DNA from 2 places in the Limnohabitans sp. 2KL-27 genome. Region 2 is predicted to be linked to the other one. Evidence: riboswitches for the same ligand, from Rfam matches in the RefSeq annotation. Region 2 holds a riboswitch; the other holds the start of a gene.
What was found. A riboswitch is a leader RNA that binds a small molecule or an ion and turns the genes downstream of it on or off. The one in region 2 is predicted to bind S-adenosylhomocysteine.

Region 1: another riboswitch for S-adenosylhomocysteine. It lies ahead of metH (methionine synthase); the one in region 2 lies ahead of ahcY (adenosylhomocysteinase).

What each region holds. Positions count from the first base shown of each region.
Region 1 covers NZ_CXOP01000002.1:453,709-468,306, forward strand. Annotated here, with positions in the region: gene recQ (DNA helicase RecQ) at 1-1,325, opposite strand, end outside; gene queC (7-cyano-7-deazaguanine synthase QueC) at 1,535-2,254, shown strand; gene LHAB_RS04785 (homocysteine S-methyltransferase family protein) at 2,280-3,326, shown strand; gene LHAB_RS04790 (tyrosine-protein phosphatase) at 3,369-4,115, opposite strand; S-adenosyl-L-homocysteine riboswitch at 4,229-4,329, shown strand; gene metH (methionine synthase) at 4,385-7,096, shown strand; gene LHAB_RS04800 (DUF6352 family protein) at 7,102-8,172, shown strand; gene LHAB_RS04805 (FKBP-type peptidyl-prolyl cis-trans isomerase) at 8,218-8,664, shown strand; gene LHAB_RS04810 (ABC transporter substrate-binding protein) at 8,721-9,983, shown strand; gene LHAB_RS04815 (ABC transporter permease) at 9,980-11,611, shown strand; gene LHAB_RS04820 (ATP-binding cassette domain-containing protein) at 11,608-12,285, shown strand; gene LHAB_RS04825 (CDP-alcohol phosphatidyltransferase family protein) at 12,278-12,883, shown strand; gene LHAB_RS04830 (FAD-dependent oxidoreductase) at 13,000-14,598, shown strand, end outside.
Region 2 covers NZ_CXOP01000002.1:749,384-763,981, forward strand. Annotated here, with positions in the region: gene LHAB_RS06365 (excinuclease ABC subunit UvrA) at 1-596, shown strand, start outside; gene LHAB_RS06370 (methyltransferase) at 597-1,760, opposite strand; gene LHAB_RS06375 (HAD-IIB family hydrolase) at 1,825-2,610, opposite strand; gene LHAB_RS06380 (peptide chain release factor 3) at 2,659-4,287, opposite strand; gene LHAB_RS06385 (flagellar motor protein MotB) at 4,438-5,187, opposite strand; gene LHAB_RS06390 (MotA/TolQ/ExbB proton channel family protein) at 5,184-6,164, opposite strand; S-adenosyl-L-homocysteine riboswitch at 6,277-6,373, shown strand; gene ahcY (adenosylhomocysteinase) at 6,452-7,885, shown strand; gene LHAB_RS06400 (TlyA family RNA methyltransferase) at 8,045-8,893, shown strand; gene metF (methylenetetrahydrofolate reductase [NAD(P)H]) at 8,912-9,742, shown strand; gene LHAB_RS06410 (OmpW/AlkL family protein) at 9,909-10,508, shown strand; gene LHAB_RS06415 (2Fe-2S iron-sulfur cluster-binding protein) at 10,575-11,681, opposite strand; gene paaD (1,2-phenylacetyl-CoA epoxidase subunit PaaD) at 11,718-12,254, opposite strand; gene paaC (1,2-phenylacetyl-CoA epoxidase subunit PaaC) at 12,264-13,046, opposite strand; gene paaB (1,2-phenylacetyl-CoA epoxidase subunit PaaB) at 13,067-13,363, opposite strand; gene paaA (1,2-phenylacetyl-CoA epoxidase subunit PaaA) at 13,360-14,391, opposite strand; gene LHAB_RS06440 (23S rRNA (adenine(2030)-N(6))-methyltransferase RlmJ) at 14,561-14,598, opposite strand, start outside.

The sequences.
Region 1 (14,598 bases), 300 kb from region 2:
CTGCTTTGTTGGCAGCGGTACACGGTGGACAGCAGTTTGCGCGCGGCATCGGTACCGTCCCAGACCTCTGGGGGTTGAAGGCAGTTGTCGCAGTTGCCGCAATAGGGCATGTACACGCCTTGTCCAGCGTCTGTTTGACCCGGATAGGTTTCGTCAAAATATTTCAGCAATCGAACACGGCGGCAGTCGGTCGCCTCGGCCAGACCCAGCAACGCATCGAGCTTGCCGCGCATGACCTGCTTGAACTCTTCACCCGCCGGGCTCTCGTCGATCATGCGGCGCTGGTTGACCACGTCTTGCAGGCCATAGGCCATCCACGCGTCCGACGCCAAGCCGTCGCGCCCGGCACGGCCTGTTTCTTGGTAGTAGCCCTCGATGTTCTTGGGCATGTCCAGGTGCGCCACAAAGCGCACATCGGGTTTGTCGATGCCCATGCCGAACGCGATGGTGGCCACCATCACCACGCCTTCTTCGCGCAAAAATTCGTTTTGGTGGCGCTGGCGCACCGCCGCGTCCAGGCCTGCGTGGTACGGCAGCGCATGGATGCCCGACTCGACCAGCATGGCCGCGATCTCTTCGACCCGCTTGCGCGACTGGCAATAGACCACACCCGCTTCTTCGGGGTGCTCGCGTTCGATGAAGCGCAGCAATTGGGTGCTGGCGTCTTTTTTCTCGACGATGGTGTAGCGGATGTTGGGCCGGTCAAAGCTGCTGATGAACAGCTCGGCGCCTTCCAATTGCAAGCGCTCGACGATGTCGGCACGGGTCAGCGCATCGGCCGTGGCCGTGAGCGCCACACGCGGCACGCCGGGGTAGCGCTCGTGCAACACCGTCAGGCCCCGGTACTCGGGCCGGAAGTCGTGGCCCCATTGGCTCACGCAATGGGCTTCATCGATGGCGAACAGGCTCAGCAGCCCGCGTTCGAGCAAGGAGTCCATTTGGGCCAGAAAGCGCCCATGGGTCACGCGTTCAGGTGCTGCGTAGAGCAGCGTGATCTCACCGCGCATCAGTCGGCGTTCGATGTCCTGCGCTTCTTCGCTCGTCAGCGTGGAGTTGAGGAAGGCGGCGTTCACGCCCGCTTCGTGCAACGCACCCACCTGGTCGTGCATCAGCGCAATCAAGGGCGACACCACCACCGTGATGCCCTGGCCTGCCCGTTGGCGAGCGATGGCCGGAATTTGGTAGCACAGCGACTTGCCACCACCCGTGGGCATGAGCACCAGCGCATCGCCCCCTGCCGCCACATGGTCGATGATGGCTTGCTGGGGGCCGCGAAAGGCATCGTAGCCAAAGACTTCGCGCAGGATGGGGAGGTGGGGGGACACGTTCGGTGTGACAGCTTTGGGTGAGGGGTGATTGTCCGCTATTGGGCGGCTTGATTTTGGCGGGTGTTGTGAGGGTGGGCGGGGGCGGGCACAGGGTTCCTCATGAGGCGGGGGTACGCCAAAATCGTCACCCCGTGCCCGCCCCCTTCCAAACGCCCCCCGACTGAGACAGCTCTCTCCCTCTATTGACAGCGTTACCATCCTTCCCCATGCACACCTCTGCCCTTGTTCTGTTTTCCGGTGGCCAAGACTCCACCACCTGCCTGGCCCATGCCTTGAGCCGCTATGAGCGCGTTGAAACATTGGCTTTTGACTACGGCCAGCGCCACAAAGTCGAGCTGGACGCGCGTTTGAACGTGCTGGCGGCCCTGAAGGCGCGGTTTCCGGCCTGGGCCCCAAAAATGGGCGAGGACCATTTGCTGGACGCCAGCATCCTGGGCCAGATCAGCGAAACGGCATTGACCCGCGACACCGCCATCGCCATGGAAAGCTCGGGTCTGCCCAATACCTTTGTGCCCGGGCGCAACCTGTTGTTCCTGACGCTGGCCGCCGCTTTGGCCTACCGCCGGGGCTTGCAAGTGATCGTCACGGGGGTGTGCGAGACCGATTTTTCGGGCTATCCCGACTGCCGCGACGACACCATGAAGGCCATGCAGGTGGCCCTGTCGCTGGGCATGGACCGCAAGCTGCTGATCGAAACCCCGCTCATGTGGATCGACAAGGCCCAAACCTGGCAACTGGCGCACGATTTGGGCCACAAGGCCGATGCCCACGGTGGCGGACCGGCCTTGGTGGACCAGATCGTCGAGCACAGCCACACCTGCTATCTGGGTGACCGCAGCCAGCGCCATGCTTGGGGTTATGGCTGCGGCCAGTGCCCCGCGTGTGAGCTGCGGGCGTCGGGGTTTGAGCGATTTCAAAAGGCTTGAAACCCGGACTTTTACAATACGGGTCATGAAGACCCCTGTTTACACCCGCGCCCAAGCGCTGCCCGCGATCCTGAACACCCGCATCGCCATCCTGGACGGGGCCATGGGCACCATGATCCAGCGTTTCAAATTGTCGGAGGCCGACTACCGGGGCGAACGTTTCAAGGACTTCCCCAAAGACGTCAAGGGCAACAACGAGTTGCTCAGCCTGACCCGTCCCGACGTGATCCGCGACATCCACGAAGGCTATTTGGCCGCCGGTGCCGACCTGATCGAGACCAACACCTTTGGCGCGACCACCGTGGCCCAGGCCGACTACGACATGCAGCACCTGGCCCGCGAGATGAACCTGCAGTCCGCCAAGATAGCCCGAGCGGCCTGCGACAAGTTCTCCACCCCCGACAAACCCCGTTTTGTGGTCGGCGCCTTGGGCCCCACGCCCAAGACCGCCAGCATCAGCCCCGACGTGAACGACGCCGGGGCCCGCAACGTGACCTTTGAAGAACTGCGCGCCGCTTATTACGAACAGGTGGAAGCCTTGGTCGAAGGGGGCTCCGACGTGTTGCTGGTGGAGACGATTTTTGACACGCTCAACGCCAAAGCGGCGCTGTTTGCCATCGAAGAATTCTTTGAAGCCAGTGGTGAGCGCCTGCCCCTCATCATCAGCGGCACCGTGACCGATGCTTCGGGCCGCATCCTGAGCGGCCAGACCGTGACCGCTTTTTGGCACAGCGTGCGCCACGCCCAGCCCCTGGCCATTGGCCTGAACTGCGCCTTGGGCGCGACGCTGATGCGCCCTTACATCCAGGAGCTGAACAAGGTGGCGGGTGATACGTTCATCAGCTGCTACCCCAACGCGGGCTTGCCCAACCCGATGAGCGACACCGGCTTTGACGAAACGCCCGAGGTGACCAGCCGCCTGCTGCACGAATTTGCCGCCGAGGGCTTGGTCAACATTGTGGGCGGCTGCTGCGGCACCACACCCGAGCACATCGGCGCGATTGGCAAAGCCGTTGCACCCTTGGCCCCGCGCAATGTGCACGGTGGGTTTTTCTACAAAGAAGCGGCCTGAGTTTTCAGGCCATGTCGGGGCTTGCGCCCCGACATGTCGGGTTCAAGGCTCTAACAGCATCCGCTTCAACTCGCCCAGATCTTGGGGGCTGAGGCCAATCGCGCCGTGCAAATAGTCCTGCATGCCGCCGTGTTGGGTGTCTACCGCGTCAAAAGCCGCCTGCAAAAACTCTGGCTGCACTTGCCACAGCACCTTCATCACATGGGGGTGGCCTTGGCCCTCCAGTCGGGCATCGCGCTTGTAGAGTTGGTTGGTCAGCAAATAGTCGTGCTCGATGGTGGCGCGGTTCACGCCCAACGCTGAGAGCAGCAGCGCCGCCGCAAAACCGGTGCGGTCTTTGCCAGCGGTGCAGTGGAACACCTGGGGTGTGGGCTGCTCCAGCAAATGCTTCAGGAACCGCCCATATGTGTCCGCGTTGCGGTTCACAAAATCGCGGTAGGTCTCGCGCATCAAATCCACTGTCTCTTCGGTGGTGGGCACGATGCCCTGCGCCACCAGCGCCTGCATGCGCGCGATCACGGTAGGCTCAATCGTCAGTGCCACGCGCTCAACGCCGGCAATCGCATAAGGCGTTGCGGTGTATTCGACCACGCCGCGAAAGTCCAGGCTGTGCCGCACACCCAGCGACTGCAAACGCGCCACATCTGCATCGGTCAGCCCCGCCAGATGGTCCGAGCGAAACACATGGCCACGCTTGACGCGCTGGCCCCCAGCCGTGGGGTAGCCGCCCACATCGCGGAAGTTGGACGCGCCTTGCAGGGATGTGAGAGGGTTGGATTCGAGGGTCATGTGCGTCTCAAAGGTGATGGCCCCATTGTGCGGCGTTCAAACCGTCAAACCTGTCATCTTGGTGCAAAGTGGGTGTCAGTTTCTCAGGTCAGGCCTGCGGTTAAAATCACCCCTTCCCCAAGGAGCGTTGCAGCCCGCCGCCGTCAAGGCGCATCCGGTCAGGCTTGGGGCCGTTCAATGTCTGAATGATCTTGCACAACGACGCTCACCTGTTGCCCCAAGGTGAGCCCGTGTCTGTTGTCGCGTCTGAAATTCTGTCTGTTTCCCCCATGAAGTTGTCCGGTCTGGAGCCTGTCTCCATCGGCACGGGGTCGCTGTTTGTCAACGTGGGTGAGCGCACCAACGTGACCGGCTCCAAGGCCTTTGCCCGCATGATTTTGAACGGCGAATACGAGCAAGCGCTGGCCGTGGCGCGCCAGCAGGTTGAAAACGGTGCGCAGATCATCGACGTGAACATGGACGAAGCCATGCTCGACAGCCAGGCGGCCATGGTGCGGTTTTTGAACCTGATGGCCGGCGAGCCCGACATCGCCCGCGTGCCGGTGATGGTGGATTCGTCCAAATGGACCGTGATCGAAGCCGGTTTGCGCTGCATCCAGGGTAAGGGCATCGTGAACTCGATCAGCATGAAAGAAGGCGTGGAAGAGTTCAAGCGCCAGGCCAAGCTGGTCAAACGTTACGGCGCGGCTGCCGTGGTCATGGCGTTTGATGAAAAAGGCCAGGCCGACACTTACGAACGCAAGATCGAGATTTGCGAGCGCGCTTACCGCGTGCTGGTCGACGAGGTGAACTTTCCGCCGGAAGACATCATTTTTGACCCCAACATTTTTGCCATCGCCACCGGCATCGAAGAGCACAACAACTACGCGGTGGACTTCATCAACGCCACGCGTTGGATCAAGCAACACCTGCCGGGCGCCAAGGTCTCGGGCGGTGTGTCCAACGTGTCCTTCAGCTTCCGGGGCAACGACCCGGTGCGCGAGGCCATCCACACCGTGTTCCTGTACCACGCCATCCAGGCGGGCATGGACATGGGCATCGTCAACGCGGGCATGGTCGGCGTCTACGACGACCTGGAGCCCACGCTGCGCGAGCGGGTGGAAGACGTGGTGCTGAACCGCCGCCCTGATGCGGGCGAGCGTTTGGTGGAAGTGGCCGACAGCGCCAAGGGCGCAGCCAAAGACGAGACCACCAAGCTGGCCTGGCGCGGCACGCCCGATGCACCGGTGCGTGTGGCGCAGCGCTTGAGTCACTCGCTGGTGCATGGCATCACCGACTTCATCAGCGACGACACCGAAGAGGCTTACCAAGAAATTCTGGCCAAGGGCGGTCGTCCGCTGCATGTGATCGAAGGCCCGCTGATGGACGGCATGAACGTGGTCGGCGACCTGTTCGGCCAGGGCAAGATGTTCTTGCCGCAGGTGGTGAAAAGCGCCCGCGTGATGAAACAGGCTGTGGCGCATTTGCTGCCTTACATCGAAGCCGAAAAGCTCGCGCAAGAAGCCGCTGGCGAAGACGTGAAAGCCAAGGGCAAGATCGTGATCGCCACCGTCAAGGGCGATGTGCACGACATTGGCAAGAACATCGTCACCGTGGTTTTGCAGTGCAACAACTTTGAAGTGGTCAACATGGGCGTGATGGTGCCCTGTCACGAAATTTTGGCCAAGGCCAAAGCAGAAAACGCCGACATCATTGGCCTTTCGGGCCTGATCACGCCCAGCCTCGAAGAGATGCAGTACGTGGCGGCCGAGATGGAAAAAGACCCGTATTTCCGCGAACGCCAGATGCCGCTGCTCATTGGCGGGGCCACTTGCAGCCGCGTGCACACCGCCGTGAAGATCGCGCCCAACTACAGTGGCCCCGTGGTTTATGTGCCCGATGCTTCGCGCAGCGTGGGTGTGGCGCAGGGCTTGTTGTCCGAGCAAGCGGCCAAATTCATCGCCGACCTGAACACCGATTACGCCAAAGTGCGCGAGCAACACGCGGGCAAAAAGCAAACTCCGATGTGGACGCTGGCCCAAGCCCGCGCCAACAAGACACCGATCGACTGGTCGCAAGGCGTGCCCGCCGCGCCCAAGTTCATTGGCCGGCGCGTGTTCAAGAACTACGACCTGGCCGAGATCGCGCAGTACATCGATTGGGGTCCGTTCTTCCAGACTTGGGATTTGGCGGGGCCTTTCCCCGCGATCCTCGATGACGAGGTGGTGGGCGAGCAGGCGCGCAAGGTGTATGCCGACGCGCAAGCCATGCTGCAAAAAATCATCGATGGCCGCTGGGTCACCGCCAACGCGGTGCTGGGCCTGTACCCCGCGAACAGCGTGAATGACGACGACATCGCGCTCTACACCGATGCGTCTCGCCAGCAGGTCGCCATGACCTGGCGCGGCTTGCGACAGCAAACCGAAAAACAGCGCATCGATGGCGTCATGCGCCCCAGCCGCTGCTTGGCCGACTTCGTCGCGCCGCAGGGCACAGCGCCAGACCATGTGGGCCTGTTCGCGGTCACCGCCGGCATCGGTGCCGACAAACGAGCTGCCGCTTTTGAAGCCGCACACGACGACTACAGCGCCATCATGCTCAAGTCATTGGCTGACCGCTTGGCCGAAGCTTTGGCCGAATGTCTGCACAAAAAAGTGCGTACCGACCTGTGGGGTTATGCCGTGGGCGAGGCGCTGAGCAACGAAGCGTTGATTGCCGAAAAGTACCAAGGCATTCGCCCCGCACCCGGCTACCCGGCCTGCCCCGACCACAGTGCCAAGCAAGCGATGTTCGACTTGCTGCAATGCGAAGACATCGGCATGGGCCTGACCGAGAGCCTGGCCATGACGCCTGCAGCCAGCGTGAGTGGTTTCTACATCGCCCACCCCGAGGCCCAGTACTTCAACGTGGGCAAAGTGGGTGACGACCAGGTGAGCGATCTGGCACAGCGCAGCGGTGTCGAGGTCAAAGACCTGCAACGCTTGCTGGCCCCCAACCTGTAAACGCCATGCACACCTTCTGGACCGCCTGCGGCCACCAACACCTGACACCCAACGAGCGCGGTTGGTTGGTGCCCAGTCCAGACTACTGGCGAATGTGGCTGCAACGCCCCGAAATGGCGCTGGTGCCCGAATCGTGCAAGGCCGAAAAGCGCTTGCATGCCGCGCTGACCGAGGCGCCCAACAGGCTGGTCACCCCTGCAGACTACAAACATTTCAAGGACGACGATGTCCGTGAAAATTACAAACTGTTTTTGCGTTTTCGCGATGAAGTGAACAGCGCGGGTTCTCTGGAAGCGGCCTACATGGGCTGGATCCAGAGTGGCAACATCCAGCTCCCGCCCCTGTTCATCGACCTGGTGGTGCAGGCCATCGTGTGCAATGTGTTGACCGGTGAGAACGATGCTTGGGTCTGGCGTGCGGCAGAACTGCTGTTCAGACGCCAACGCATCACCGTGCGCGATGGCCGCGTGCTGTCGGGCGACAGCGACACGCTGGACACTTTGCAAGCCACCGGTGGCCTCGGTGAGATGGGCCGCTTGTTGATGGAGGGCGGTGCGGCGCTCAAAGCAGTCGATGTGAAAGTGCTGCACAAGGACAACGAAGAGCGTTACCTGGCGCAGCGCGAAGGCTTGGGCCGCTACGCTTTTTTGCTGGACATGACGCACGAGATCCAGAACGAGTTGCCGCACGGCTTGATCCTCAAAATGGTCAATGCCCGCTCGGGCCTCAAAGCCTTGTCGGTGGTGCTGGCGCGTTGGGTTCAACACTTCTTGGGGGTCTCGGTGCAAATCGAGCCGGTGCAAAAAGTGGACGACCCCGCTTGGCGTTGGCATGTGGGCCTGGACGTCACGTCCACCGCTTTGCTCAATGACTTGTACCAAGGCATGGAGCTGGAAGCTGCGCGGCAACAACAACTCATCAGCCTGTTCAAGCTGCGCTTTGACCACCCGCAAGACATGCGCGCCGATGTGCAAGGCAAGCCGGTTTATTTGGGCTTGGCCATGAACGAGCAGGGACTGCTCAAACTCAAACCGCAAAATCTGCTGCTCAATTTGCCCTTGACCCTTTCTGCCTGAAATTTTTCGCTCAGGTTTTGTTATCTTTAACTACCCCCGTAAATGATGAAAACCATACTCCGCTTCTCGTGTCTCGCCCTCACCCTCGCCCTGTTGGCCCCATCGGCCATGGCGCAAAACGCGGTGATCACAGCTGCCGCCAAAGAAGATGGCGCTGTGGTGACCCCCAGTGGACTGGTCTACAGAAGCCTGAAAGACGGCAGCGGTGCCAGCCCCACGGCCAGCGACAAAGTGACGGTGCACTACAAAGGGACCTTCCCGGACGGACGCGAATTTGACAGTTCTTACAAACGCGGCCAGCCCATCGACTTTCCCCTCAACCGCGTGATTGCGTGTTGGACCGAAGGCGTGCAGCGCATGAAGGTGGGTGGCAAAGCCAAGTTGACCTGCCCGCCTGAAATCGCTTACGGTGCGCGAGGCGCGGGCAACGCGGTGCCGCCCAACGCCACACTGTTGTTTGAGGTGGAGTTGCTGGGCATCCAAGGCAAGTGATGCCTTTGGCGCCATTCACTGGACCACCGCACCCAGGCTCACGCGATAGGCTTGACATGACACACGCTACTTCTTGCCCCACCGAAACCCCGCAGCGCTGGTGGAACCGCCGGCAAACCTTGGCTGCATTGGGGGCGGTTTCGGTGTTGCCCGCCGTTTTGGCTGTGCGCCCGGCGGCAGCGCAAGGGGTCAACACCGCTTGGCCCGACACCCTGCGCGCCGCACGCGGCCAAACGGTGTATTTCAACGCTTGGGCAGGCAGTGAGCGCATCAACGCCTACATTCAATGGGCCGCAGGTGAGTTGCAGCGCGACTTTGGTGTGAAGTTACAGCACGTCAAGATCAGCGATGCGGCCGATGTGGTCAAACGCGTGCGCGCCGAAAAGCAAGCGGGGCGTCAAGCCACCGAAGGCACGGTGGACCTGATCTGGATCAATGGCGAAAACTTTGCCGCCATGAAACGCGATGGTTTGTTGTCCGCGCCGTTCGCCCTAGCGCTGCCCAACTTTCAGTGGGTGGACACAGCAGGCAAGCCCACCACGTTGGTGGATTTTTCAGTCCCCACCGACGGGCTGGAATCGCCTTGGGGCATGGCGCAGCTCACGTTTTTTGCCGACGCCCAACGCCTGCTCAAGCCGCCACAAAGCATGGCCGAACTGCTGACCTTGGCGCGCAGCCAGCCCGGGCGCATCACCTACCCGCGCCCGCCCGAGTTCCATGGCACCACCTTCATCAAGCAGGCCCTGATCGAGCACGCGCCGGACGTGAAAGCGCTGGCCCGCCCTGTGACCCCCGAGGCCTTGCAAACGCAAGCGGCACCCCTGTGGCGCTTTTTGGATGCGCTGCACCCGCAGCTGTGGCGCGGTGGCAAACAGTTTCCGCAAAACTCGGCGGCCGTGCGACAGATGATGGCCGATGGTGAGTTGGTGATGGCCTTGACCTTCAACCCCAACGAAGCGGCCAACGAAATCGCCGCCAAGCGCCTGCCCGCCTCGGTGCAGAGCTGGCAATTTTCCAAGGGCACGATCGGCAACACCCACTTTGTGGCCATCCCGTACAACGCGCCCAGCAAAGCGGGCGCGCAGGTAGTGGCCAACTTTTTGCTGTCGCCCATTGCGCAAGCGCGCAAAGCCGACATCGAGGTGTGGGGCGACCCCACGGTGCTCGATGTGGCGCGCCTGCCTGCGGCTGAGCGTGTGCGGTTTCAATCGGCAGCGCGTCCCGGGCAAGTGACCGTGACCGCTTCCGTGTTGCCCGAACCGCACGCCTCTTGGGTCGATGCGCTGGAAAAAGAGTGGACACGCCGCTACGGTGTGTGAGCTGCTTGCCTGCCATTTTGCTGGCCCTGATCGCTGCTGTACCCATGGGCTGGGCGCTGTGCTTGGCCGCATCGCAAGCCTGGGATGCCAGCGCTTGGCAGGCTTTGTGGGCCGATCCGCAAACGCTGCGTGCTTGGGGCATGACGCTGTGGACCGGGCTGGCCTCCACGGTGCTGGTGTGGTTGACGGTGGCGCGCTTGTTGGCCCATGGTTTCATTCGGCAGCAATTGGCCCGCTGGCTCACCCATGTGCCTGCCTTGCTGGCCACGCCGCACGCGGCCATGGCCATTGGGCTGGTGCTGTGGCTCTCGCCCAGCGGCTGGGCTTTGCGCTTGGTGTCGCCGGGCCTCACCGGCTTTGACGCGCCGCCGCCTTGGTTGACCACACAAGACCCGTGGGGCTTGGGTTTGATTGTGGCGCTGTGGCTCAAAGAAGTGCCGTTTTTGCTCTGGGTGGCGGCCACGCAATTGCAACGCGAAGACCTGCGCCGACGATGGCAGGCCGAATTTGCACTGGCCCAAACATTGGGCCACACGCCCGCCACCGCTTTTGCCCGAGTGGTCTGGCCGCAGCTGGCACCTCGCTTGCGCTGGCCGCTGCTGGCGGTGTTGGCCTATGGCCTCACGGTGGTGGACATGGCGCTCATCATCGGCCCTGCGACGCCACCCACTTTGGCGGTGCTGGCCTGGCAATGGCTGGGTGATGCCGATGCGGCCATGCAGGCGCAAGGTGCGGCAGCGGCGGGTTGTCTCACGGTCAGTGTGGCGATGTTGGCGGGGATGACCGTCATGGTGCTGCGCGCACGGGCGCGTTTGCGCAAAGGCGCGAGCAGCCCCCAGTTGCAGCAGGGTGAGTCATCTTGGGTGGGCTTGGCCATCGGTGGGGCTTATCTGGCCGTTTGGTGGGCCTTGGCGGTGGGCAGTGTGTCGGGCGTCTGGCCTTTTCCGCAGCTTTGGCCCTCGCTGTGGACGGGTGATGCCTGGGCGCAAGTGATCGCCAGTGCCCCCACGGTGTGGACCACCTTGGGTTTGGCGGCGGCCTCTGCCAGTGTGTGCCTCGTTTGGTCGCTGGCCTGGCTGGAGCTGACACCGCGCCGCTGGCAACAGGCTTGGCGACCTTGGTGGTTGCTGCCGCTGGTCTTGCCCTCGGTGCTGTGGGTGGTGGGCCTCTACAGCGTGGCGCTGCAGTGGCGACTGGAGGGGCAGTGGCTGGGCCTGCTTTTGTCGCATGTGGTCATGGTGTTGCCGTATGTCCTGCTGGCCTTGGAGCCCGCCTATTTGGCGGTCGATCCGCGCCAATCGGCTGTGGTGGCCAGCTTGGGCCAGGGCCGATGGACTGACTTGCTGCGCATCAAATGGCCGCTGCTCCAACGCGCCATTGCCTCGGCCTGGGCGGTGGGTTTTGCGGTCAGTGTGGCGCAGTATTTGCCCACCTTGTATGTAGGGGCGGGGCGCTTTGCCACGGTGACCACCGAGGCCGTGACGCTGGCGTCTGGCGCGCAGCGCTCGCTCATGAGCGCTTATGCGGCTTTGCAGATGCTTTTGCCCGTGTTGGCCTTTGCTTTGGCCGCTTACTTGGGCAGGCCACGCCAATTTGAGAAGATCGGGCCGATGAAAGACAACACATGAACGCGGGACTCCAGATCGACATCGAACGCTTGGGCACGGTGGCGCAGACCTTGGTGCAAGACCTGCACCTGCATGTGCCCGCAGGCGAGATCCTCACGCTCATGGGGCCGAGTGGTTGCGGCAAAAGCGCGGTGCTGGCGGCCACTGCGGGCACGCTGGCCGGCGTGGCCGAAGGTTTGCAGCCTTTGCAGTTTGACGGCCGTGTGCAGTTGAATGGCCGTGACCTCACCGCCTTGCCCACGCACCTGCGCGGTGTCGGCTTGGTGTTTCAGGATGCTTTGCTGTTTGCCCACATGACGGTGGCCGAAAACCTGATGTTTGCCGTGCCCCGCGCCTTGCCGTTGGCACAGCGCCAGGCGCGTGTGCAGCAAGCACTGCAAGAAGCCGAGCTGAACGGCATGGGCGATCGCGACCCGTCCACGCTCTCGGGGGGGCAGCGTGCGCGGGTGGCGCTCATGCGCGCGCTGCTGGCCGAGCCGCAAGCACTGCTTTTGGATGAGCCGTTCTCCAAACTCGACGCCGCCTTGCGCGCCCAGCTGCGCCCATGGGTGTTTGCGCATGTGCGCGAGCGGCGCATTCCGGTGGTGCTGGTCACGCACGACGAACAAGACGTGGCCGACCCGCAGCGCGTGGCGCACTTGCGCGCCGCCGGAGAAAGCGCTAACCATGTTTGACCGCCATGCCCAAATCCTCTTGCGCCCCGCGTTGAACGCCGCCGCACGCCGCTTGGTGCGCGCAGGCATCAGCGCCGACGCGCTGACCTGGCTGGGCTTTGCCATCGGCATGGCCGCCGCCGTGGCGATTGCGCTGCAAGCCTGGTGGTGGGGCTTGGCGCTGCTGCTCGCCTCGCGCCTGCTCGACGGCCTGGACGGCAGCGTGGCCCGCCTGACCCAGCCCACCGACGCGGGTGGTTTCTTGGACATCGCGCTCGACTTCGTGTTTTATGCCGCCATCCCCCTGGCCTTTGCGGTGGCCAACCCCAGCACCAACGCACTGCCTGCCGCAGCCCTGCTGGCCAGCTTCATCGGCACCGGCAGCAGCTTTTTGGCATTTGCCGCGCTCGCCGAAAAACGCGGCCTGACGGACACCGCCTTGCCGGGCAAAAGCTTTTACTTTTTAGGGGGCCTCACCGAAGCCACCGAGACCATCACCGTGTTTGCCGCCATGTGCATCTGGCCTGAACACTTTGCGGTGTTGGCTTATGGGTTTGCGGGGTTGTGTGCAATCACCACGGGGATGCGGGTGAGGTGGGGTTATGGACGGCTGAGTTAAAAGTTTCGCCGCTGTTTGTCAACAATTGAACGTCCTGTGTGGACAAGTTGTCATCTGCGGTTATGGTTCAGATCGTTTGGTGCGCATAGCGCAGCACCGATCATTTTGGAGTTTTCATGCGCCTTCGTCAAACCGTCTTATTGCTTTTGCTGGCGCTGGCCATCGGCGCGTTTGTCGCGCTGGACTTGGGGCGCTTCTTGAGCTTTGAGCAGCTCAAAGCCAGCCAGGCCGGTTTTGAGCAGCTGCACGCCGAGCAGCCGCTTGCGGTGGTGGTGGTGTATTTCTTGGTCTATGTGCTCGCGACAGCGCTGTCCATTCCGGGGGCTGTGATCATCACCTTGGCCGGTGGCGCCATTTTTGGCCTGTGGCAAGGTTTGTTGATCGTGTCATTTGCGTCCACCTTGGGTGCGACCTTGGCCTTTTTGGCGTCGCGCTTTTTGTTGCGCGATTGGGTCGAGGCGCGCTTTGGTCAGCGCTTGGCCGACATCCACTTGGGCGTGGACCGCGAGGGCGGTTTTTACCTCTTCACTTTGCGCCTGATCCCGGTCGTACCGTTTTTCCTGATCAACCTGCTCATGGGCCTCACGCGCATGAACACTTGGACGTATTACTGGGTCAGCCAAGTCGGCATGTTGGCGGGCACGGCGGTGTATGTGAATGCGGGCACGCAGCTGGCGCAGCTCGAATCGCCGCAAGGCATTTTGAGCCCAGCGCTCTTGGGCAGTTTTGTACTGCTGGGCATCTTCCCGCTGATCGCGCGCCGCATCGTGGCCTCGGTGCAAAAGCGCAAGGTCTACGCCCGCTGGGCCAACCAGCGCCCCAAAACTTTTGATCGCAACCTGATCGTCATCGGCGGCGGCGCGGGTGGTTTGGTCAGCGCCTACATCGCCGCAGCCGTCAAGGCCAAGGTCACGCTGATCGAGGCGCACAAGATGGGCGGCGACTGCTTGAACTACGGTTGCGTGCCGAGCAAAGCGCTGATCAAAAGCGCCAAGCTGGCCCAGCAAATGCGCCACGCGTCCCAATACGGCCTGAGCGATGCGTCCCCGAATTTCAGCTTCAAGCCGGTGATGCAGCGCGTGCACGACGTGATCAAAGCCATTGAGCCGCACGACAGCATCGCGCGTTACACCGGCCTGGGTGTGGAGGTGCTGCAGGGGTACGGCAAGCTGGTCAACCCGTGGACGGTGGAGGTGGCTTTGAACGACGGCACAGTTCAGCGCTTGACCGCCCGCAGCATCGTGATCGCCGCCGGTGCCCGCCCCTTCGTGCCGCCACTGCCCGGTTTGGATGATGTGGGTTATGTGACCAGTGACACGCTGTGGGATGAATTCGCCCAACTCGACGAAGTGCCCAAGCGTCTGGTGGTGCTGGGCGGCGGGCCGATTGGCTGCGAGCTGGCACAAAGCTTTGCGCGACTGGGCGCAAACGTCACCCAAGTGGAAATGGGCGCACGCATCATGAGCCGCGAAGACGTGGAGGTGAGCGAGCTCGCCAAAGCCTCATTAGAGGCCGATGGCGTGCAGGTGCTCACCGGCCACAAGGCGCTGCGCTGCGAGCTGCGCCCATCCACCGTCACTGCGAGCGGAGCGAAGCAGCCCATGGATCGCCCGCTCGCGATGACGAGCAAGGATGTTGAAAAATGCCTGATCGTCGAGCACAACGGTCAAGAGCAGGTCATACCGTTTGACCAACTGATCTGCGCCGTGGGACGG
Region 2 (14,598 bases):
GTTTCTTGCCCGATGTGAAAGTGCCGTGCGAAACCTGCCGGGGTGCCCGCTTCAATCCTGAAACGCTGGCCGTCACCTGGCGTGGCAAGAGCATTGGCGATGTGCTGCAGATGGAGGTGGACGAAGCGGTGGACTTTTTCGCCAGCATGCCCAGCATCGCGCACCCGCTCCAGCTGCTCAAGGACGTGGGGCTGGGTTACCTGACTTTGGGCCAGCCTTCACCCACGCTCAGTGGTGGCGAGGCGCAGCGCATCAAGCTGGTGACCGAGTTGACCAAGGTGCGCGACGAAGTGGGCAAGCGCGGCAACAAAGCCCCGCACACCCTGTATGTGCTGGACGAGCCCACCGTGGGCCTGCACATGGCCGACGTGGACAAACTGATCAGCGTGTTGCACCGCTTGGTCAACGCCGGTCACAGCGTGATCGTGATCGAACACGACCTCGATGTGATCGCCGAGGCCGACTGGGTGATTGACCTGGGGCCGGAAGGCGGCAATGCCGGCGGCCGCATTGTGGCGGCCATGACACCCGAGGCGCTGGTGCTGTTGGGCACGCACACGGGCGTGGCCTTGGGGCCGGTGCTGGCGCGGGTGTGATCAGCCGGTCACACCAAGCCGCCACAGCGAGGTGACTTCGGCCGACCGTGCGGCATGCAGTGGGTCGCTGGCATCTTGGGCTTTGGCGTGCACAGGCTTCACATCCATGCGCCCCAATACCGTCAGGCCGGCTTGTGCGATCCAGCCCAGCAGGGCATCGCGGCTGCGCAGGCCCAGGTGCTCTGCCAGGTCGGACAAGATCAGCCAGCCTTCACCACCGTCGCTCAGGTGTTGGGGCAGGCCCTTCAAAAAGCCTTGCAGCATTTGGCTGCCCTCGTCATACACCGCTTGCTCCAAAAGTGATGTGGGACGTGCCGGCAGCCAAGGGGGGTTGCACACCACCACCGACGCTTGACCGGCTGGAAAGAGGTCGGTCTGCAGCAGTTGCACCTGGTTTTGCAGACCCAGGCGTTGCAGGTTGTCCAAAGCGCAAGCCAAAGCGCGTTCAGACTGGTCGGTGCCAACCACTTGTTGTGCTCCCCGCCGCGCCAGCACCGCCGACAAGACGCCCGTGCCCACGCCGATGTCGAAGGCCACCGGGTGCGCAGAAAAAGCATCGGGCAGCGGGGCCTTGGCCACCAACTCGACATATTCGCCGCGCACCGGTGAGAACACGCCGTAGTGCGGGTAAATGCACAAGGCTTCGCCCATGGCAGGCACTTCAACGCCCTTCTTGCGCCATTCAAACGCGCCGATCACGCCCTGCAAACTTCGCAGTGAGATCACCGAGGCTTGCCCATCGGCCGGTCCAAAGGCCTGCATGCAGGCGGCTTTCGCATCGGGCGCGCGACGCAAGGCAATGCCGTAATCGCCATCAAGTTCAATCAAGACCTGGCTCAAAATTCGCGTGCGCTGGGCTTGCGCCTGGCGGTGGGTGTGAAAGGCCGCACCGGGGATCACTGGCGCATCCGGGTCTTGCTTTTTGGCGCGAACCTTTTTGGGCTTGTCGATGCGCCGTGTCAATGCTTGCAGCATTTGCCGCGCGTTTTGAAAGTCGCTGCGCCACAGCAAGCCGGTGCCGGCGCAGGCCAGGCGGTAGGCGGTGTCGGCGGTCATGGTGTCATCGGCCAGCACCACGGTTTTGGGCAGCACTTGGTCGGAGCGCCACAGGGCCGAGCGTGGGGTGTCTTTTTCAGACCAAGTCAAAAGGATGGGGGCATTCATGCGCAGGTCCAGTCGGTGTGTGTAGGTATCGCGCAGATGGCCACGAAGGGGTTTCAACAGAGTTTCAGCGCAGACGCGTCAGCAGTTGGCTGGCCAATTCGGCAAAGCCTGCACCGCGTTCGCTGGGCGTGATGAAGCGCGGCGGGTGTGTGAGTTGTGCTTCAAAGCGCCGGATGTTGGCCACGCCCACACTGTGGGCAAAGTGTTCAAACATCACTTGGTCATTGGTCGAGTCTCCCACATAAACCCAGCGCTCGATTTCGGCATCGAGATCACGGCCCCACAACTCGCGCACGATCCAGCGCGCCCCAGAGAGTTTGCTGTGCGTGCCGAACCAGCCGTTGATATGGATGCTGCTCACCGTGGCGGTCATGCCAGCGCCTTGCATCCGGCGCACCACCTCTTCGATGGCGTCTTGTGGCAGTTGCGTGAATTCGCTGTGGTCGATGGCGATGTCGGTTTCACGCCCGCCGCTGTCTTGGGAGCGCACAGCGCCCTGCACATTTTTTTCGATGTGCGCGAGCACCGCTTGCATGCGGGTGAAGTTGGCTTGGCGTGTCGGCGCATCTTGCTGGTACAGCTTGCGCAGGCCCCGTGTGGCCGAATGTTGCAGCCCCACGGCCCCGTTTTCGGCCACGATGGCATCCACCGGCCAGCTTGACGCAAAGGCTTCGCTCCAACCCACCGGTCGTCCGGTGATTGGCACCACATGCAGACCCGCCGCTTTCAGATTGGCGAGGGCTTGCAAGGCGTCTGGGGTGATCGCCCCTTCGGTGGTCAGCGTGTCGTCGATGTCGGTGAAGACGCCGAGGATGTCTTGCGGAACCTGCCAACTGGAAAGGGGGCGCATGGTTGTAAATCTTGTCGATTCAATGGGGATCTGACCCCAATGCAGCGATCAGCCCGCGCTGCCCAGGGCCAGACCTGCGTGCTCGCGCAGCGGGTGGAAGTGGATTTTGGGGAAGCGCTCTTGCGCCAGGCGCACGTCGTAGGGGCTGGTGCACAGGTACGCCAGCGTGCCTGCCGCATCGAGCGACATGCGCTGCGGGTAGGCGTTGGTGAACTCGCGCAACTCGGCCGGGGTGTCGGCGGTGATCCAGCGCGCACCGGTGTACTGGCAGCCCTCCAGGCGCACATCGCAGTCGTATTCGGCTTTCAGGCGGTGTTGCACCACTTCAAACTGCAGCTGGCCCACCGCACCCAGCAGCATGGGGCCGCCGATTTCGGGTTTGAAGACCTGGATTGCGCCTTCTTCACCCAGCTGGTCCAGGCCTTGCTGCAGTTGTTTGGTGCGCAGGGGGTTTTTCAAAATCACCGTCATGAACAGTTCGGGTGCAAAGAAGGGCAGGCCGGTGAACAGCAGGTTGGCACCGTCGGTGATGGTGTCGCCCAACTGCACACCGCCGTGGGTGGTGAAGCCAATGATGTCGCCGGCATAGGCTTCGTCGACCGCTTCGCGTCTTTGCGAGAGAAAGGTCACCACGCTGGTGGGGCGCAGCTCTTTGGCGGTCCGTTGCACTTTGAGCTTCATGCCGGGCGTGTATTTGCCGGACGCCATGCGCACAAAGGCGATGCGGTCGCGGTGGTTGGCGTCCATGTTGGCTTGGACTTTGAACACCACGCCCGAAAACGCGCTGTCCTCGGGCTGGATTTCTTTGACCACGGGCTGCTTGTTCACCAACACCGAACTGGTGCGGGGGCGTGGCGGTGGGGCCAAATCGACCAAGGCGTCCAGCACTTCCATCACGCCGAAGTTGTTCACGCCAGAACCGAAAAACACGGGCGTTTGCTTGCCCGCCAAAAAAGCGGCTTCATCGAACGCGGGCGATGCGCCGGTGGCCAGTTCCATGCTGTCCATGGCGGTTTGCCACTCCAGGCCAAAGCGCTCGGCCAGTTGGGCTTGCTCGGTGAGAGGGATGGTTTCGAAGTCTTGCGGCAGGCGTTCGCTGCCGGAGTCGAACACCGTCATGGCCTGCGTGCGCAGGTTGACGATGCCGCCAAACGATTTGCCCTGACCGATGGGCCAGGTCATGGGCACGCAGGGCATGCCCAGTTCTCGCTCGACTTCGTCCAGGATGTCGAGGGGGTCGCGCACTTCGCGGTCCATCTTGTTGACAAAGGTGATGATGGGCGTGTCGCGTTGTCGGCAAACCTCGATCAAGCGGCGAGTTTGCGCTTCCACACCGTTGGCCGCGTCGATCACCATGAGCGCCGAGTCCACCGCCGTGAGCACGCGGTAGGTGTCCTCCGAAAAGTCTTTGTGGCCAGGGGTGTCGAGCAGGTTGATGACGTGATCACGGTACAGCATCTGCATGACCGATGAGGCCACCGAGATGCCGCGCTGCTTTTCGATCTCCATCCAGTCCGAGGTGGCGTGGCGCGAGGCCTTGCGGGCCTTGACCGAACCGGCGATCTGGATCGCACCCGAGAACAGCAAGAGCTTTTCGGTCAGCGTGGTTTTACCCGCGTCGGGGTGGGAAATGATGGCAAACGTCCGGCGGCGCCGGGTTTCGTGGGCGTAGGTCACAAGGGGTCCTGAAATCGTGCGCTCGGCCAGTCGCCTGCGCGGTGGCCAGGCCCGGTCGGGCTGGCGAAAGCGTGATTTTACCGGGCCAGCAGCGCGCAAACGCTCTGCGGTCCGCCTCGCCGCCGGGGATTCAGGCCAAGGTCTGGCCGCTCAGCGGGAGGCCACAGGGCATTTGAAGTCGTCGTCCCAGGGAATGGGGCGCGCCTCATCGGCTTCGCAGCCGGGTGTGTCGGCGGTGCATTGGGGGCGCAGGTCCTTGAATTCGAGTCGCAGTTCGACGCGGCGGCTTTTTTCCGGTTGGTTCAGGATGGCCGAGTTGAAGGAGGAGCCGCCCACGAAGAACATTTCCCGGACCGTTTTGCGATCTGCCAGGCTGGGGGCATCGGGGGCCTTGGCGTCGAGCAACACGCACAGCACGCGCTGGGACCGCTCCAGGCTGAGGTTGAGGTTGTACAAATAAGAGCCTTCGGGGCTGGCATAGCCTTCGAGCACAAAGCGCTTGAGCCACTCCTTGCAGCCAGGGGTGTGCGCCACACGGAGCATTTGGGGGACGAAGCTGCGCAGAAAAGCCATGCGTTGGGGTTCCAGCTCGTTGCTGTCTTTTTTGAACTCCGCCAAAGTGCCCAGTTCGAGGGTTTGCCCTCGCAGCTTGACCCCTGCAAATTCAGCTTGCTGCGTGAGTTGCTGGACTTCGCTCAGGCAGCTGGAGATGGCTTGCTCGCGCGTGGTGCGGTGCTCGTCCATTTGGCGCAAGCCTTGCGTGACGTTCAAGAGCGCGACCGCCATGGCCACCAAAAACAGCACCATGAGGGCGGTCATCAGATCTGAAAAAGAAATCCAGAAGGGTTTTTCTGCCTCGTCGGTGCGCTTGCGGGCAGGGGCTTTTCTGGGGCCGATCATGGGGCGGGGCGTGTGGGCGGCGGCGTTGGGGAAAGGCGCAGTTGGCTGAGGATTTTGTAAGACAACGCCGCTTGCATTTCTGCCGCCAACGTGAGGCGCTCCATGTGTTGCGCACCGCCTTGGGGGTTGAACAGGGTGTCCAGGCCCTGCTGGAGTTGTTCGACCTGCCTGTAACGTCCCGTCAGCAGGGATTTTTCGATCCAGGTGAACACCATGGCCAGAGTGATGGCCAGGGCCGACACCAAGAAGGCATGGCCGACGGTTTGCACCAGTTGGCTCAGCTCGGCTTGCACCCGCTCCGGGTTGGACACATCAAAGTTGACGAGCCCGGCAATCAGGCCCGAGAAGGTGCCGATGATGCCCACACCGGTCAGGATGCCTGGGATGTGCTTGTAGAAATTCGATTGCAGCGGGGAGTCCACCAGGGCTTGTTCGGTGAAGTAGTTTTCGGCATGGCTTTGGGCTTGCCATTGGCCGCTGGTGTTGTGTGCCGAGGTTTCCAGTTGCTGCAGCGCTTCCAGAGCCTGGTTGTATTCGGCCCAGAGTTTGCCCAGGTTCGGGTCGTTTTGCGTCAGCTGTTCGAGATGGGACAGGTCAAGCCGCTGACCGTTGGCCGCCATGTCCATGTGGGCGAAGAATGACCGTGACAAATGGCTCACCCGCTGCCGGGCTGCCCCAAGGGGTCCGGCATCGGGCGCTTGCCATTGCACTTGCAGCGTGCAGGCATATTGCTGCCAGGCATGCTGCAAGGCGGGTGATGTCATCACATCGTCTTTCAGTTGGGCCAAATCGATGTGGGTGCCTGGGGCTTGTTGGGACAACTGCGCCAAATGGTCATGGACCTTGGACAGATCGGTTTTGAGCCGCAGCGCGGGTTGGATGAATTGGGTGCCGTAGTTCCAGGCCACCAGGCCAATCACGGCCGCCACGGCCCACAGGTGCCAGTAATTGGGGAGGTAAAGCATCAGGTCTGACATGGGGAGGGGCTGGAAAGCTGCAAACCGAACCAGTCTAGCGGAATCACCCCCTGTCAGGTCGAGCTTTCTCCAAGGTGGTGAGGGGTTGGGGTCAAGCTGCGGTAGAATTATTGCTTCCGAGGAGCGTTGCAGCGCCCCCTGACTTGTTAACAAGTCGGCAGCGGGGCGTGAGGCTCGGAACACTTCAACAGCAACGACGCTCATCCACACGACGTGCGGTGAGCCTGTAATTTCCATTCAGTGCAACGCCAGCGTGTGGTTCATTCACATTGCTTGGAGCTTTTCTCATGAATGCACGTATGCCTTCCACCGTCAACGCCGATTGCGTGATCGCCGACATCGGTCTGGCCGATTGGGGTCGCAAAGAAATCAAAATCGCCGAGACCGAAATGCCCGGCCTCATGGCCATCCGCGAAGAATTCAACAAGGCCCAGCCTTTGAAGGGTGCGCGCATCACCGGTTCGCTCCACATGACCATCCAGACGGCCGTGTTGATCGAGACCCTGCAAGCCTTGGGTGCCGATGTGCGTTGGGCCTCTTGCAACATTTTTTCGACCCAAGACCACGCCGCTGCCGCGATTGCCGCCAAGGGCACGCCCGTGTTCGCCATCAAGGGCGAAACCCTGGCCGATTACTGGGACTACACCCACCGTATTTTTGACTTCGGCCCCGCTGGCACCGAAGGCGAAGGCCCCAACATGATTCTGGACGATGGCGGCGACGCCACCTTGCTCATGCACCTGGGCAAGCGCGCCGAAAAAGACGCGTCCTTGATCGCCAACCCCACCAGCGAAGAAGAGACCTGCCTGTTCAACGCCATCAAGGCCAAGTTGGCCGTGGACCCCACCTGGTACAGCCGCAAGGGCGCGCACATCATCGGCGTGACCGAAGAGACCACCACCGGTGTGTTGCGCTTGAACGAAATGGCCGCCAAGGGCAGCCTGATGTTCCGTGCCATCAACGTGAACGATTCGGTGACCAAGAGCAAGTTTGACAACCTGTACGGTTGCCGCGAATCGTTGGTCGACTCCATCAAGCGCGCCACCGACGTGATGATCGCCGGCAAAGTGGCCGTCGTCGCCGGTTACGGTGACGTGGGCAAGGGCTCGGCCCAAGCCTTGCGCGCCTTGAGCGCCCAAGTTTGGGTGACCGAGATCGACCCGATCAACGCCTTGCAAGCTGCCATGGAAGGCTTCAAAGTGGTGACCATGGAATACGCTGCTGACAAGTGCGACATCTTCGTGTCGGCCACCGGCAACAAGAATGTGATCCGTTACGAGCACATGGCCGCCATGAAAGACGAAGCCATTGTTTGCAACATCGGTCACTTCGACAACGAAATCGACGTCGCTTCTCTGGAAAAGTTGCAGTGGGACGAGATCAAGCCCCAGGTCGATCACGTCATCTTCCCCGATGGCAAGAAGATCACCTTGCTGGCCAAAGGCCGTTTGGTGAACCTGGGCTGCGCCACCGGCCACCCCAGCTTCGTGATGTCGTCGTCGTTTGCCAACCAGACCATCGCCCAGATCGAGCTGTTCACCAAGCAAGACCAGTACGAGTCCGGCAAGGTCTATGTGCTGCCCAAGCACCTCGACGAGAAAGTGGCCCGCCTGCACCTGAAGAAAGTTGGCGCGATGCTGTCCGAATTGAGCGAAGAGCAAGCTGCTTACATCGGCGTGTCCAAGAACGGTCCTTACAAGGCCGACACTTACCGTTATTGATGGACTGCCCTGCCCGCGCAGGCGGGTAGGCATGATGTCGATTGTTGCGAGTGGATTCCCGCCTGCGCGGGAATGACTTCTCGCGGATTGACCACGGTGTGGGCTGGCCCGCATCGCTTACCCCCCTTGTTCCATTGATTGTTTGGCTGACCCCACCCCATGCGCATTGATCAACTCCTCGTCGAACGTGGCTTGGCCGCCTCTCGTTCACAAGCCCAGCGACTGATCGCTGGGGGCGTGAAGTGGCAGCAGCCTGACGGCGTTTGGCGCACCGTCGTCAAAAACCGCGACGAGGTGCCCGAGAGCGCAGCCCTGGAGTTGCTCGACGATGCCGAGTCGCGCTACGTCTCTCGCGGCGGCCTCAAGCTCGAAGGCGCTTTGCAGGCCACGGGCGTTCGGGTCGACGGCTTGCGCTGCCTGGACGTGGGTCAAAGCACGGGGGGATTCACCGACTGTTTGCTGCAGCACGGCGCGGCCGAGGTGGTGGGCATTGATGTGGGTCATGCCCAGGTGCATCCGCGCATCATGGGCGACGAGCGTGTGGTCTGCATCGAAGGCGTGAACGCCCGCGAGCTGGAGCCTGGCGACGAGCGCATTCCTGAGGCATTGGAAGGCTTTGACTTGGTGGTGGGCGATGTGTCGTTCATCTCGCTCACTTTGGTCTTGCCGGGAGTGGTGCATTTGCTCAAGCCCACAGGCCAGTTGCTCATGCTGGTCAAGCCCCAGTTTGAGCTGCAACCGGGGCAAGTGGGCAAGGGCGGCATCGTGAAAGACGACACGCATTTCCCCTTCATCGAAAACCGGGTGCGCACGGCACTGACCGAATTGGGCATGAAGGTCACGGCCTGGCTGGACAGCCCGATTGCGGGGGGGGACGGCAACCATGAATTTTTTGTGCAGGCTTGCTGGCCTGACCCTGAGGCGGTGTTGCCTGCTCGCGAGGCCACGCGCATCGCGCACGAGGCCGATCGGGCTGCCAAGGCCTATGCCAAGGCCAACGACGATTGAATTTTGGAAGGTGTTGTGATGTCTGGTTTGAAGTTGCCCATCAGTCTGGAGTTTTTTCCACCCAAAACGCCCGAGGGCGCGGATAAATTACGCGGGGTGCGCGAAAAGCTGTACGCCCTCAAGCCTGAGTTTTGTTCGGTCACTTACGGCGCGGGCGGCTCGACGCAAGAGGGCACATTTTCCACCGTGAGCGCCATCCTGAGCGAAGGCGTAGCGGCCGCTTCTCACTTCTCGTGCATCGGTGCGACCAAGTCTTCGGTGCGCGAAGAGCTGGCCACGCTCAAGGCCATGGGCGTCAAGCGCCTGGTTGCTCTGCGCGGTGACTTGCCCAGTGGCTACGGCGCTGGCGGCGAGTTCCATTACGCCAGCGATTTGGTGGCGTTCATCCGTGCCGAAACCGGTGACGATTTCCACATCGAGGTGGCGGCCTACCCCGAAATCCACCCGCAAGCCAAGTCCCCCGATGCCGACTTGCAGGCCTTTGCCACCAAAGTGAAAGCCGGTGCCAACTCGGCCATCACGCAATACTTCTACAACAGCGATGCGTATTTCCGCTTTGTGGACGATGCCTACAAGCTGGGCGTGGATGTGCCCATCGTGCCGGGCATCATGCCGATCACCAGTTCGTCTCAGTTGCTGCGTTTTTCAGACGCTTGCGGTGCCGAAATTCCGCGCTGGATCAGGCTGCGTCTTCAGGGCTATGGCGATGATGTGGAGTCGATCAAGGCCTTTGGTTTGGATGTGGTCAGTGATTTGTGCCAGCAACTCGTCAATGGCGGCGTGCCAGCCCTCCATTTCTACACGATGAACCAGAGTGCTGCCACGGCAGAAATCTGCCGTCGGTTCTGAAACACACAGAACTCTGGGACCTTTGCGCTGGCATTGATTCAACACAATTTCAGCTGAAATCCGGTGTTGGCTTGCCGCTGTATTTGACCTTGCTCAAACCATGGCGGGTGGTTTGAATTTCCAATGAAGTCGAGCAAAAAGCTCTTCGTTCATAAGGAAACTCAACATGAAAAAACTCACCATCGCTGCAGCCGTGTTGGTTGCTTGCTCCGCGACTGCCGCCATAGCCCAAGCTTCAGGTGAAGGCCCTTGGGTGGTGCGCGCTCGCGCTGTGCACCTGGACATGGCCAACAAAGATGGCACGGGTCTGGGTCTGTCGGTCAACAACAAGACCATCCCGGAAGTGGACGTCAGTTACTTTTTCACCCCGAACATGGCGGCCGAATTGATGCTGACCGTGCCCCAAAAACAAACGGTCTCGATGGGCGGAACATCGATTGGTACCTTCAAGCATTTGCCACCCAGTTTGCTGCTGCAGTACCACTTTACTGGATTGAATGGTTACAAGCCCTATGTCGGAGCGGGCGTGAACTACACCCGCATCACCCGGGTCAATTTGCTCGGCGGAGGGGCTGACCTAGAAGACGACAGCTGGGGTGGTGCGCTGCAGGTTGGCATGGATTTACCTTTGGATAAAAACTGGTCCTTGAACTTCGATGTCAAAAAGCTTTATATCCGCTCCAATGTCTTTGTCGGCGGCGTCAATCAGGGCACTTTGAAGCTGGACCCTGTCTTGGTGGGGGTGGGTTTGGGTTACCGCTACTGACGGGGTTGAGTCAAGTCAAACGCCCTGCAGTGCAGGGCGTTTTCAAGGCGGGCCTCACGCTGAGTTTCAGCGTTCATCGAAACTGATCACCACGCGCTCGCTGGTTGGGCGGGCTTGGCAAGACAGGACGAAACCTTGTTCCACTTCGGGTTTTTCGAGGGTGAAGTTTTTCTCCATCTCGGTCGTGCCTTCCATCACCTTGCAGCGGCAGGTGCAGCAAACTCCGGCTTTGCAAGAGTAGGGCAGGTCCAGACCCAGTGACAAGGCGATGTCGAGGATCTTTTCGTTGCGGTTCATCGGCATGTTGTACGGCTTGCCGTCCAGCACCACGGTGAGTTGCACTTCGCCTTGCGCACGTGTGGCGGGGTGACCCAGCACGGCTTTGGCGCGGGCGTCGGGGGGCAGCGCATCGAGTGTGGGCGAGCTGAAGCGTTCTGTGCGGATGCGTTCGGCTTTCACGCCGGCGGTCAGCAGCGCTTGCTCCGTGGCTTCGATCATGGCCTCGGGGCCGCACACGAACACCTCGTCCATGCTGCCCACGGGCAGGAAGGCGTCGATGATGGCCTGCACTTTCGCGCCGTCAATGCGACCTTCGAGCAAGGGCACTTCCTGCGCTTGGCGCGAGAGGATATGGATCAGCGTGAGCCGGTCCGGGTAGCGGTCTTTCAGGTCTTGCAGCGCTTCGTTGAACATCACGCTGTCCATGCGGCGGTTGCCGTAGACCAGGGTGAATTTGCTCTCGGGCTGGTCTTCCAGGGTGCTGGCCAAAATGGACAGGATGGGCGTGATGCCCGAGCCTGCGGCAAAGCCCACGCGGTGGATGGCGCGGGGGCGCTGCACCACAAAGCGGCCATCGGGCGGCATCACGCGCAGTGTGTCGCCCGCCTTGAGTTGGGTGGCGGCCCAGTTGGAGAACACCCCACCTTCCACGGGTCGGATGCCCACCTCGAGAACGCCTTGCTTTTGCAGTTGGCTGTGTGCCGAGCTGATGGAGTAGCTGCGGCGCACGTCGGTGCCATCGATGTCGGCACGCAAGGTCAGGAACTGGCCAGGCTGGAAGTCGAAGCTGCTGCGCAGATCGGCAGGCACGTTCAGCGTGATCGCCACAGCACCGGCTGCTTCTGGGCTGATGCGTGCGATGGGGAGGTCATGAAATCGGGGGGCTGCGGACATGGCTTGAGGCTCTGGGACTGGGTGGCGCGAGGCGACTCAGTAGGGTTTGAAGTAATCAAAGGGCTCCATGCAGGCCAGGCACCGGTAAAGGGCCTTGCAGGCGGTCGAGCCGAAATGGGAGGTTTCGGTGGTGTTGGCCGAGCCGCATTGCGGGCAGTTCACCACCTCGGGCTTGGCCCCGCGCGCCGCAAACTGCACCACGCTGGCTGCCCCTGTGGTGGGGCTTGCGCAGGCGTGCGGCGGGGCAATGCCGTAAGCGCGCAGCTTGTCTTTGGCCGCTTCGCTCATCCAGTCGGTGGTCCAGGCCGGCGCCAGTTGGGTGACCACACGGCCTTGCAGGCCGTTGGCCAACAACAGGGCTTTCACATCGTCTTCGATCTGGCCCATGGCAGGGCAGCCGCTGTAAGTGGGCGTGATGACCACGTCCAGTCCCGTTTCTCCTGCGCGCACGTCGCGCAAAATGCCCAGCTCGCGCAAGCTGACCACCGGAATTTCCGGGTCGGTCAAGCTGTCGAGCAGATGCCAGGCGCGGGCCACATCGGTGGCGCTGGGCTGCGAAGTGAGGGCGGACATGGCTTGGCGTTACCAGGTGGCTTGCGGGTGGGCGCGGGCCAAGCTTTGCATTTCAGCCAAGACGAAACCCAGGTGTTCGGAGTGGATGCCTTGTTTGCCTGTGGGCACAAAGCCGCCATCGACCGGGCGCTGGAGGGTGGCCTCGCGCAGTGCCTCGTCCACGATCTGGTTCCAGTCGGTTTGCAATGCCGCCATGTCGATCCCCGTGCCGTTGGCCAGCGCGGCGGTTTCATGGGGGCTGCTGGCCCAAAATTCCTGGGTGTAGGGCAGCAACTGGTCCAGCGCCGCTTGCGCTTTGGCGTGGGACTCGTCGGTGCCATCACCCAGACGCACCAACCAGTCGCGCGAATGGCGCAGGTGGTAGCGCACTTCCTTGAGCGACTTGGCGGCAATCGCGGCCAACTGAGCGTCTTGGGAGTTTTGCAGCTGGTCCCAGACCAACACCATCAGGCTGCTGTACAAGAAGTTGCGCGCCATGGTCATGGCGAAATCACGATCGCCTTGGGCGGTGGCCGACATCAAAGGCAGGTGCGGCAATTCGCACAGGGTGTAGTTTTTGAAGTCGGGCACGTCGCGGAAATACGCCAGCGTGTCTTCGGTGGCGTCGCCGCCTTGCAGCTCGGCCGCGTGTTGGTAAAGCATGCGGGCCTGGCCCACCAGGTCCAGGCTGTTGTTGGACAACGCGATGTCTTCTTCGAGGATGGGGCCGTGTCCACACCATTCGGCGTTGCGCTGACCGAGGATCAGCGCGTTGTCGGCCAAGTGCAGCAGGTAATCGATGGGGGCGTTCATGGGGACACTCATGGTTGTGCTCACATGTGTCCCACTTCTTCAGGGATCTCGTAGAAGGTGGGATGGCGGTACACCTTGTCGCTGGCCGGGTCGAAAAATTCAGGCTTGTCGTTGGGCTCGCTGGCCGAGATGCTGGCCGAAGGCACCACCCAGATGCTCACGCCTTCTTGGCGGCGGGTGTAGACGTCCCGGGCCATTTGCAAAGCGTGTTCCGAATCCGAGGCGTGCAAGCTGCCGCAATGCTTGTGCTCCAGACCCTGCTTGGAGCGGACGAAAACCTCCCACAGAGGCCATTCTTTCAGCGCCGGTGTGCTCATGCTGCTTCCTTCATCTGACGTTGCTGTTGTTTCTTGGCGTGGGCCAGGGCCGCTTCGCGCACCCAAGCGCCGTCGTTCCAGGCCTTGACGCGGGCACCCAGGCGCTCCTTGTTGCAGGGGCCGTTGCCGTTCACGGTGGCCCAGAACTCGTCCCAGTCAATCTGGCCGTAGTCGTGCTGACCCCGCGCTTCGTTCCATTTCAGGTCCGGGTCTGGCAGGGTCACGCCCAGCACCTTGGCTTGGGGGACGGTGGCATCCACGAATTTTTGGCGCAGGTCGTCGTTGCTGATGCGCTTGATGCCCCAGCGCATGCCTTGCGCGCTGTTGGGGCTGTCGGCGTCAGGCGGACCGAACATGGCCAAGCATTTCCACCACCAGCGGTTCACCGCGTCTTGCACCATGGCTTTTTGTTCGGCGGTGCCTTGCATCATCACCAGGAGGGCTTCGTAGCCTTGGCGCTGGTGGAAGGATTCCTCCTTGCACACACGCACCATGGCGCGGGCGTAGGGGCCGTATGAGCAGCGGCAAAGGGGCACCTGGTTCATGATGGCTGCGCCATCGACCAGCCAGCCGACCACGCCCACATCGGCCCAGTTGAGCGTGGGGTAGTTGAAGATGGAGCTGTATTTCGCCTTGCCGGTGTGCAGCGCGTCCAGCATTTGGTCGCGGCTGGTGCCCAGCGTTTCGGCGGCGCTGTACAGGTACAGGCCGTGGCCGGCTTCGTCTTGCACTTTGGCGATCAAAATCGTTTTGCGCTTCAGGCTGGGGGCGCGGCTGATCCAGTTGCCTTCAGGCAACATGCCCACGATTTCGCTGTGCGCGTGCTGGCTGATCTGGCGCACCAAGGTTTTGCGGTAGGCCTCGGGCATCCACTCGCGCGGCTCGATGCGGCCATCGGCATCGATGCGGGCGTCAAACGCGGCTTGCAGTGCGGCGTTTTGTGCGCTCAGGGCTTGGGGGACGGCCTTCAGACCGGCCGACTTGGCGTCATCGGATGCGTCCGGGACGCTGAAAGATTGCGTGTACATAGGCTTCTCCTGCGCCAAACAGGATGGAATGATCGCGGCGCGGGTGCCAGTATACCCATTAACCGACCGTGCGGTCGGTTAATCTCAGCCCCCTGCGCTCAGGTCTTTCCCTGATCCCTGTGTTTTTCACAGGAAACGCCGGCTTCAGCACGCCCATGTCCAAGACCATTCAGGAGGATTCAACGGCCCAGTTTTTCCCCGATCCCC